DNA from 2 places in the Kribbella sp. CA-293567 genome. Region 2 is predicted to be linked to the other one. Evidence: riboswitches for the same ligand, from Rfam matches in the RefSeq annotation. Region 2 holds a riboswitch; the other holds the start of a gene.

Region 1 (4,411 bases), 1.9 Mb from region 2:
CGCGGGTGAAAGCGGGGAACTTGGGCACAAGATGAGCCTATGAAAATCGATGGGGACGGGCTGTACCTGGTGGCCGGGGCGGCTCTGCTGGTGGGGGCCGTGCTGCCGCGGCTGCTGCGCCGGTATGCGATCTCTGCGCCGATCGCCTTCGTGGCTGCGGGGCTGCTGCTCGGCTTGTTCGTCGATCAGTCGCGGATGAGCCCGATCGCCGAGCCGAAGTTGACCGAACGGCTCGCCGAGTTGACCATTCTGGTCGCGCTGATGGGTGTCGGGCTGGCGATCGACCGGCCGATCGGCTGGAAGCGATGGGCGGTGACCTGGCGGCTGCTGCTGGTCGCCATGCCGGCCTGTATCGCCGCGATGGCGGGAGTGGGCTGGCTGCTCGGGCTGGCGCCGGCGACGGCGCTGCTGCTGGGCGCGGTACTGGCGCCTACCGATCCGGTGCTGGCGTCCGACGTACAGGTCCAGGGGCCGACGACCGGGGAGGGCGCCGAGCCGGACGAGGACGACGAGGTGCGGTTCGCGTTGACCTCGGAGGCCGGGCTCAACGACGGTCTCGCCTTCCCCTTCATCTACGCGGCGGTTTTCGCCGCGACCAAGGGCGCGGTGGGCAACTGGGCGCTGGAGTGGTTCGCCTGGGATCTGGTCGGCAAGACCGTGATCGGAGTGGCCATCGGAGTCGGGGCCGGCTGGGTGCTCGGCAAGATGGCCTTCTCCGCGCCTTCGCGCACCTTCCGCCTGGCGGACTCACGCGAGCCGGTGCTGGCGCTGGCCATGACTCTGGGCGTCTACGGACTCGCGGAGGTGCTGCACGGCTACGGGTTCGTCGCGGTGTTCGTCGGGGCGATGACGCTGCGGGCGTCCGAGCGCGACCACGAGTTCCACGAGGACCTGCACGGCTTCATCGAGCAACTCGAGCACATTCTCACCTGGGGGATCCTGTTGCTCCTCGGCGTGGCGATCACCGGTGGGCTGCTCGAACCGCTGACCTGGTCGGGCGTCGCGATCGGGCTGCTGCTGGTGTTCGTGCTGCGGCCGGTGAGCGCATGGCTCTCGCTGGCCGGTACGCCGATGCGCCGGTCCGAGCGCTGGGTGACCGCGGCATTCGGCGTCCGCGGCGTCGGCTCGATCTTCTATCTCGCGTACGCCGGCGCCGACTTCTCCACAGATCTCTCCTGGCTGTGGGCGACCGTGGGATTCACCATCGTGCTGAGCGTGCTCGTGCACGGCGTCGCGGCGACTCCGATGATGCGGATGCTGGAGCGCCGGCGCGCTGGTTGAGGGCCCGGGCCGGCGGCTCGGCGCCGTGCCGGATCGCCGCGGCTGCTGAGACTCCGGCGGCGAAGTCCTTCAGTTTCTCGATCATGCCTTCATCCTCCGAGTCCTGCCTCGGGCGCAGAAGTGGCAAAGAAGACCATGACCGCTAAGATTTCGACATATGCAGCGACCGACCGTGTCAGTGCTCGCGTACGACGGGATGACGGCGTTCGAGGCCGGCATCGTGATCGAGGTGTTCGGGCTGGTCTGGCCCGACATCGACCATCCCTGGTACGAGCTGAAGGTCTGTACCGAGACGCCGGCGCCGGTCCGGGTGATCGGGGGCGCGACGATGAGCAGCCCGCACGGCCTGACGGAGTTCGCTGCTGCCGACACGGTCGTCATCCCGAGCGTCGCGAATCCGCGCGGCGAGACGTCGCCCGAGTTGATCGAGGCGCTCCGGGAGGCACAGGCCCGCGGCGCGCGGATCGTGTCGATCTGCTCGGGCGCCTTCGCGCTGGCCGCCGCGGGGTTGCTCGACGGGCGGCGAGCAACCACCCACTGGCGGTACGCCGACCTGCTGCGAACTCGCTACCCGCGGGTGCTGGTCGATCCCGAGCCGCTCTACACCGACGAGGGTGACGTGCTCACCAGTGCGGGCTGCGCCGCGGGCCTCGACCTGGCGATGCACCTGGTCCGGAAGGACTTCGGCGCGGCGATCGCCAACGCGGTCGCCCGCCGGATGGTGATCCAGCCCTACCGGGCCGGTGGCCAGGCGCAGTACATCGAAGCGCCGATGCCGCCGGAGCCCGCCGACGCGCCGGTGGCCCGGAGTCTCGGCTGGGCGCTCGAGCACCTGGCCGAGGCGATCGGCGTACCGGATCTGGCGCGGGAGGCCGGCCTGTCGCCCCGGACCTATCTGCGGCACTTCGTCCGGGCGACCGGTACGACGCCCGCCAAGTGGCTGATCGCCCAGCGGCTGCAGGCGGCCCTGACGATGCTGGAGACCGGTGACGCGCCGGTGGAGGAGATCGCGCTGGCCGCCGGTTTCGCCACGCCGGTGACGTTCCGGCACCACTTCGCCAAGCAGTTGCGGACGTCGCCTTCGCAGTACCGGCGGACCTTCCGGGCGCGGCAGGCGGAGTGAACTTCGGCTGAGATCAGCTGTCTCGCATGGTGGGATCACAAGACACAATATGGACCCGGTTGGGTAACCTCGGCAGTGCTCATCCAGAGGGACTGAGGGAAACGGCCCGTTGAAGTCCCGGCAACCCTCCCCGTTCGGCGTCTCGATCCGAGATGTTCGGCGGCGGACCGGTGCCAAATCCGTCCTGTGCCGAGATCCGGTGCGGGGAAGATGAGGAGGGAAAACTCCGTCATGAGCCTGAGCACCGCGCCGACCACCCACACCATCCGTGAAGGTGCCTTCGGCAACGGAACCCACCTGAGCTGTCGTGCCTGTGGCGCGAAGTCCGAGCTGGGCCCGTTCTACGCCTGTATGGAGTGCTTCGGTCCGCTGGAGGTCGGGTACGAGTTCCCCACCATCACGCGGGCACAGATCGAAGCCGGCCCCAAGAACATCTGGCGCTACCAGCCGCTGCTGCCCGTCCCGGTCGACGTGGCCAGCTTCCCGAACACCGAGCCCGGCTACACCCGGCTGATCGACGCCGGCAACCTCGCCCGCGCTCTCGGCCTGCGCAAGCTGTGGGTGAAGGACGACTCGGGCAACCCGACGCACTCCTTCAAGGACCGGGTCGTCGCCTCCGCCCTGAGCGCCACCCGTGAGCTCGGCATGAAGGTCTTCGCCTGCCCCTCCACCGGCAACCTGGCCAACGCGGTCGCCGCGGCCGCCGCCCGGGCCGGCATCCGCTCGGTCGTGTTCGTGCCGCAGGACCTGGAGCGCCCCAAGATCATCACCACCGCCGTGTACGGCGGCACGCTGGTGGCCGTCGAGGGCAACTACGACGACGTCAACAAGCTGGCCTCCGAGATCGCCGGCGAGGAGGACGGCTGGGCGTTCGTGAACGTCAACGTCCGGCCGTACTACTCCGAGGGTTCCAAGACCCTCGCCTACGAAATCGCCGAGCAGCTCGGCTGGCGGATCCCGCAGCAGGTGGTGATCCCGGTCGCGTCCGGTTCGCAGCTGACCAAGATCGACAAGGGGTTCACCGAGCTCGGCAAGCTGGGCCTGGTCGACGCCACCGACTACAGGATCTACGGCGCGCAGGCGACCGGCTGCTCGCCGGTGGCGCAGGCGTTCCGCGACGGCCACGACGTGGTGAAGCCGGTCAAGCCGGACACCATCGCGAAGTCGCTGGCGATCGGCAACCCGGCCGACGGGCCGTACGTGCTGGACGTGGCCCGGCGGACCGGTGGGGTGATCGAGGATGTCAGTGACGAAGAGGTGATCCAGGGCATCCAGTTGCTCGCCCGGACCGAGGGCATCTTCACCGAGACGGCGGGCGGGGTGACCGTCGCGACGCTGAAGAAGCTGATCGAGACCGGTCAGCTCGATCCCGACGCCGAGACGGTGATCATCAACTCCGGCGACGGGCTGAAGACGCTCGACGCCGTGGCCGACCGGGTCGGCCCGAAGGTCACCATCCCCGCGTCGTACGACGCCTTCGTGAAGGCTGGTCTGCAGTGAGTGTCAGTGTCCGTGTCCCGACCATCTTGCGTCCCTACACCCAGGGCGTCTCCGAGGTCTCCGTCGAGGGTTCCACGCTGAGCGAGGTGCTGGAGTCGCTCGACTCGTCGTACCCGGGGATCAGGAGCCGGGTGCTCGACGAGTCGGGTGAGCTGCGCCGGTTCGTGAACATCTACGTCGACAACGACGACGTGCGGTTCTCCGAGGGGTTGCAGACGCCGATCAAGGACGGCGGCCAGGTCTCCATCATCCCGGCCGTCGCCGGCGGCTGATTCTTCTGGTAAACGAAGGAAACCCCGGACCTGCTGGTCCGGGGTTTCCTTCGTGTGCTGCTGAGGTCAGTCGGTGCCGAACTCCATCGCCGCGTTGTCGAGGAGCTCGTCGTCGGGGTTGATCTCGCCGCGGGAGGCGATCGCGTCGGCGCCGCCCTGGGTCATCTCACCGATCAGGGTGGTGTCGGCGCCGAGCAGTTCGGCGTGGGCCGAGCCGATCATCCCGAGACCGGCG
Region 2 (4,411 bases):
GACTTCATCGCGGTGGGGGAGCACCTGACCAAGACCAAGGTCACGAGCGCTGCCCAGTTGGCGATCCACGGCCGCAGCAACGGCGGCTTGCTCGTCGGCGCGGTGATGGCGCAGCGGCCGGACCTGTTCGCGGTGGCGCTGCCAGGTGTCGGCGTGATGGACATGCTGCGCTTCCATCTCTTCACCGTGGGCGCCGCCTGGGCCTCTGACTTCGGGTTGCCCGACGATCCCGAGCAGTTCGAGGACCTGCTGGCGTACTCGCCGCTGCACAACCTCCGCGAGGGTACGGCGTACCCGGCGACGCTGGTCGTCACCGGCGACCACGACGACCGGGTGGTGCCGCTGCACAGCCACAAGTTCATGGCCGCGCTGCAGCACGTGCAGAGTGGGGGAAGTCCGGTGCTCAGCAGGATCGAGGTCAACACCGGCCACGGTTTCGGGAAGCCCGCGGCCATGGTTGCCTCGGAATGGGCTGACCTGCTGGCGTTTGCCGCTCACCACACAGGTCTGCAACCGGGCGCCTGACCCAGCCGGCTGATTCCGGTCGATCCGAACGGTGGTCCGGCCGGAACCAGCTGAGTCAGGGGAAGTGCCTCACCAGATCTTGGGGGCCACGAGGTCACGGGGGTCGCCGATGGGCTGACAGCCGTGGCCGGACTCCTCGTACTCCGCGGCCGGACCGTTGGCGGCGAGACTGCGCACGGCGCCGACGAGACGGTCGACGTGTTCGCGCGTCGTACCGAGGCCGAGGCTGGCGCGCACGGCGGTGGTCTCCGGCGAGCCGGCGAGCAGGTGGCCGACCAGCGGGTGCGCACAGAACTTGCCGTCCCGGACACCGATCCCGTACTCCGCCGAGAGCGCCGCGGAGACCAGCGTCGAGCTGACGCCGTCGACGGTGAAGCAGACAGTGCCCACGCGGTCCGCGTCGGCGCCGAAGATGTCGTAGGTGTTCACGCCGGCGATCTGGGCCAGGCCGGTGCGGAGCCGGGCCAGCAGGCTGCGCTCGTGCTGCTCGATCGCCTCACGGTGCTCGGCGATCGCGGCGCAGGCGGCGGCCAGCGCGATCGCGCCGATCACGTTCGGCGAGCCGCCCTCGTGCCGGGCCGGGCCCTCGTTCCAGACCGTCGTGTCGCCGGTCACCGAAGCCGTCGCGCCGCCACCCAGCAGGTAGGGATCGGCGGCGTTCAGCCAGTCAGCGCGACCGATCAGCGCGCCGGCGCCGTACGGGGCGTAGAGCTTGTGGCCCGACAACGCGACCCAGTCGACATCGAGCTGCTGGATGTCGACCTCACGGTGCGGCGCGAGCTGGGCGGCGTCCAGGCAGACCCGGGCACCGTGGGCCTTGGCCACTGCGGCGATCTCGGCGATCGGAAAGATCTCACCGGTCACGTTCGACGCGCCGGTCAGGACCACCAGGCGCGGTCCTTCGGGAGCAGTACGCAACGCGTTGGCGACCTCGGTCACCGCTGCGGTCTGCGAGGCCGGTGTCGCGAGCCGGACGGTGCGCTCGGCCGGCCAGGGAAGCAGCGCCGCGTGGTGCTCGGACTCGAACACGATCACTGTCGCATCGGCCGGGACCGCCCGGGCCAGCAGGTTCAGCGCGTCGGTGGTCTGACGGGTGAAGATCACCTGGTCGTCGTCCCGGGCTCCGACGAAGCTGTGCAACTCAGCGCGGGCGCGCTCGTACCACTGGGTGGTGATGCGCGAGGCGTATCCGTTGCCGCGGTGCACCGACGCGTACGACGGAAGCGCGGCCTCGACGGCCGCTCGCACGGACTCCAGACAAGGCGCGCTCGCGCCGTGGTCGAAGTTCGCGTAGTCCGTCACGCGACCATCGGCCAGCGGGACCAGCAGGTCGCTCCCGACGGTCGCGGGGATGCTGCCGGTGCTGAGGCTGGCGACGGTCGGCCGGGTGGTCACGGCGGCGTTGGCAGGCTCGAGGATGGAGAGGATCGACATGGTTCTGGCTCCCGGGGGTCCGCGCTTGCCGAATCGGGGTATCCGAACGGCCCGGTCCTCACCCAGGGCACCCCACCGCGGAGGAGGGTTGCCGGCCAGCAAGCTGGGGCTTCACGCTGGCACTCATGACCTGATGAAGAAGGTAACCAACGAACCGGTTGGCGCGCCAGCAGTCATCTCATTTGGTGGGATACTGAGACGTATGATGAGACGCCAAGCGTTGATCCGCTGCGTGATTCGTGGAGCGGCGTAAAGCGTTGGTCCCGGATCGAGCTCCGGGGGAGGATGCGCGGATGACTTGGATCGCACCCGAGGTCGAGCGCCCCGAGGGCTCGCTGGTCGCGCCGGAGCCCGAACTGCTGGCCGGTTACCTGAACTTCTACCGGACCACCCTGCTGCACAAATGCGCTGGCCTGACCGCCGAACAGCTGGCCACCCGCCCGTCGTCGCCGTCCAACCTCTCGCTGCTCGGCCTGATCCGGCACGCGACCAAGGTGGAGCGAATCTGGTTTCGCATCTTCTTCACCGCCGACAACCCGGCCGAGCCCGTCTTCGACCCTACTCTGGGCAAAGACGCCGACTTCGAGTTGGTTGACGCGGCCAACGCCCAGACGGAGTACGAGAACCTGATCGCCGAGTGGGCTCTTTCGGACCAGGCTGCCGCTGGCCGGCCCCTCGACACCCGCTTCACCTTCCGAGGTGAGCCGTCCTCCCTGCGCATGATCTACATCCACCTGATCGGCGAATACGCCCGGCACTGCGGCCACGCCGACCTCCTCCGCCAGCAACTGGACGGCTCCACCGGCGCTTGACGCCAGCGTCCGCAGCCCCGACACCGCCGCGTGGTCTCGATACCGCCTCTGCCGGCGCCGTCTACGACTGACCGCTGGTGCTGTGACGCGACGGATGGGGCGACGTAATCGGCGTGTGACACGTGGGACTCGAGTGGTAGTCGGGGTAGCCTGCTAGACATGGCGACCCGCACGTCTTCCACGGCGCGGGCGCGGAAGTCCGCAGCCAGTGGCCCTGCAAAGGGCGGCTCGGCAGCTGGTGGCCGCTCCCGTCCGACAGCCGCCCAGAAGCGTGGGCAGAGCACGAAGCGCAGTGGCTCGACCGCTGCGCGGACGGCCACGCCCAAATCCACCGGTGCCGGACCGTTCGCGGCCGCCATGCTCGCGGTGGCCCGCGGCCTGGTCAAGCTCTGGATCGGGTTCGCCCACCTGCTCGGCGGCATGGTCCGCGGCATCGGCCACGGTGCCCGTGACCTGGACCCCGCGCACCGCCGCGACGGCGCGGGCCTCACCCTCATCGGTTTGTCTCTGGTCGTAGCCGCAGCGATCTGGTGGAACCTGCCGGGCGCAGTCGGCAACGCTGTTCGCACAGTGGTCGGCGGCAGCGTCGGCATGCTCGGCTGGGCGATCCCGCTGCTGCTCCTGTTCGTCGCCGTCCGCACGATGCGCGACCCGGAGCGCAACGGCCCGGCTGGTCGCCAGGTGATCGGCTGGACGACGTTCTCCCTCGGGGTGCTCGGTCTCGTCCACATCGCCAACGGACTGCCGCGTCCCAGCAATCCGGCCGACGGCAAGCTGGAGGACGCCGGGGGAGCGGTCGGCTACTTCGTCTCCTCCCTGCTGTCCGACCTGCTCACGCAGTACGTCGCCGCGCCGCTGCTGGTGCTGCTGGCGATCTTCGGCGCGCTGGTCGTCACCGGAACTCCCATCTACGCCATCCCGTTGCGGGTTCGCGCCGCGTTCGACGTACTGCTCGGGCGCACCGAGATCCCAGGCGACGCTCCTTCCGCGGCGGGGCAGCCCGACGACACCGTCCGGCTCACCCGGAAGGAGCGGCGCGCGAAGGCCGCTCTGGACGAGGACGGCGAGCCGACCATCAAGCCGTACGACTCTCCGGTGCTCGAGGGTCGCGAGATCTCCAAGCGCGGCCGCAAGAAGGCGCCGATCGACGCGGACGAAGAGCCGTACGACGTCGACGCGGACGCCGCGGCAGCGGCTGCGGCCGGCGCGCCGCCGATCTACGGAGCCGTGGCCGGCGCGATGAAGGCCGGCTCGAAGAAGGACCCCGAGCCCGAGCAGGAGTCGCCCGCCGAGCCGCCGCCGCACACCCCGCTCCCGCAGCGGGTGGAGCAGCTCAGCCTTTCCGGCGACATCACCTACACGCTGCCCGACGGCCAGATCCTGAAGCCGGGTTCGGTCCACAAGGCCCGCACCAAGGCCTCGGACGCGGTGGTCGGCAAGCTCACCGAGGTGTTCGAGCAGTTCGGCATCGACGCGCAGGTGACCGGCTACACCCGTGGCCCGACCGTCACCCGCTACGAGGTCGAGCTCGGCTCCGCGGTCAAGGTCGAGAAGGTCACCGCGCTCAGCAAGAACATCGCGTACGCCGTGGCCAGCGCCGACGTCCGGATCCTGTCGCCGATCCCAGGCAAGTCCGCGAT

What was found. Region 2 has a riboswitch for S-adenosylmethionine ahead of OX958_RS21105 (aminotransferase class V-fold PLP-dependent enzyme). Riboswitches for the same ligand answer to the same signal wherever they lie in the genome.
Region 1: another riboswitch for S-adenosylmethionine. It lies ahead of thrC (threonine synthase); the one in region 2 lies ahead of OX958_RS21105 (aminotransferase class V-fold PLP-dependent enzyme).

The regions. Positions count from the first base shown of each region.
Region 1 covers NZ_CP114065.1:6,546,152-6,550,562, reverse strand. The annotation lists gene OX958_RS30325 (cation:proton antiporter) at 40-1,281, shown strand; gene OX958_RS30320 (helix-turn-helix domain-containing protein) at 1,439-2,404, shown strand; SAM riboswitch class I at 2,481-2,621, shown strand; gene thrC (threonine synthase) at 2,636-3,904, shown strand; gene OX958_RS30310 (ubiquitin-like small modifier protein 1) at 3,901-4,176, shown strand; gene argG (argininosuccinate synthase) at 4,243-4,411, opposite strand, start outside.
Region 2 covers NZ_CP114065.1:4,608,060-4,612,470, reverse strand. The annotation lists gene OX958_RS21110 (prolyl oligopeptidase family serine peptidase) at 1-525, shown strand, start outside; gene OX958_RS21105 (aminotransferase class V-fold PLP-dependent enzyme) at 595-1,959, opposite strand; SAM riboswitch class IV at 1,976-2,090, opposite strand; gene OX958_RS21100 (DinB family protein) at 2,253-2,771, shown strand; gene OX958_RS21095 (DNA translocase FtsK 4TM domain-containing protein) at 3,129-4,411, shown strand, end outside.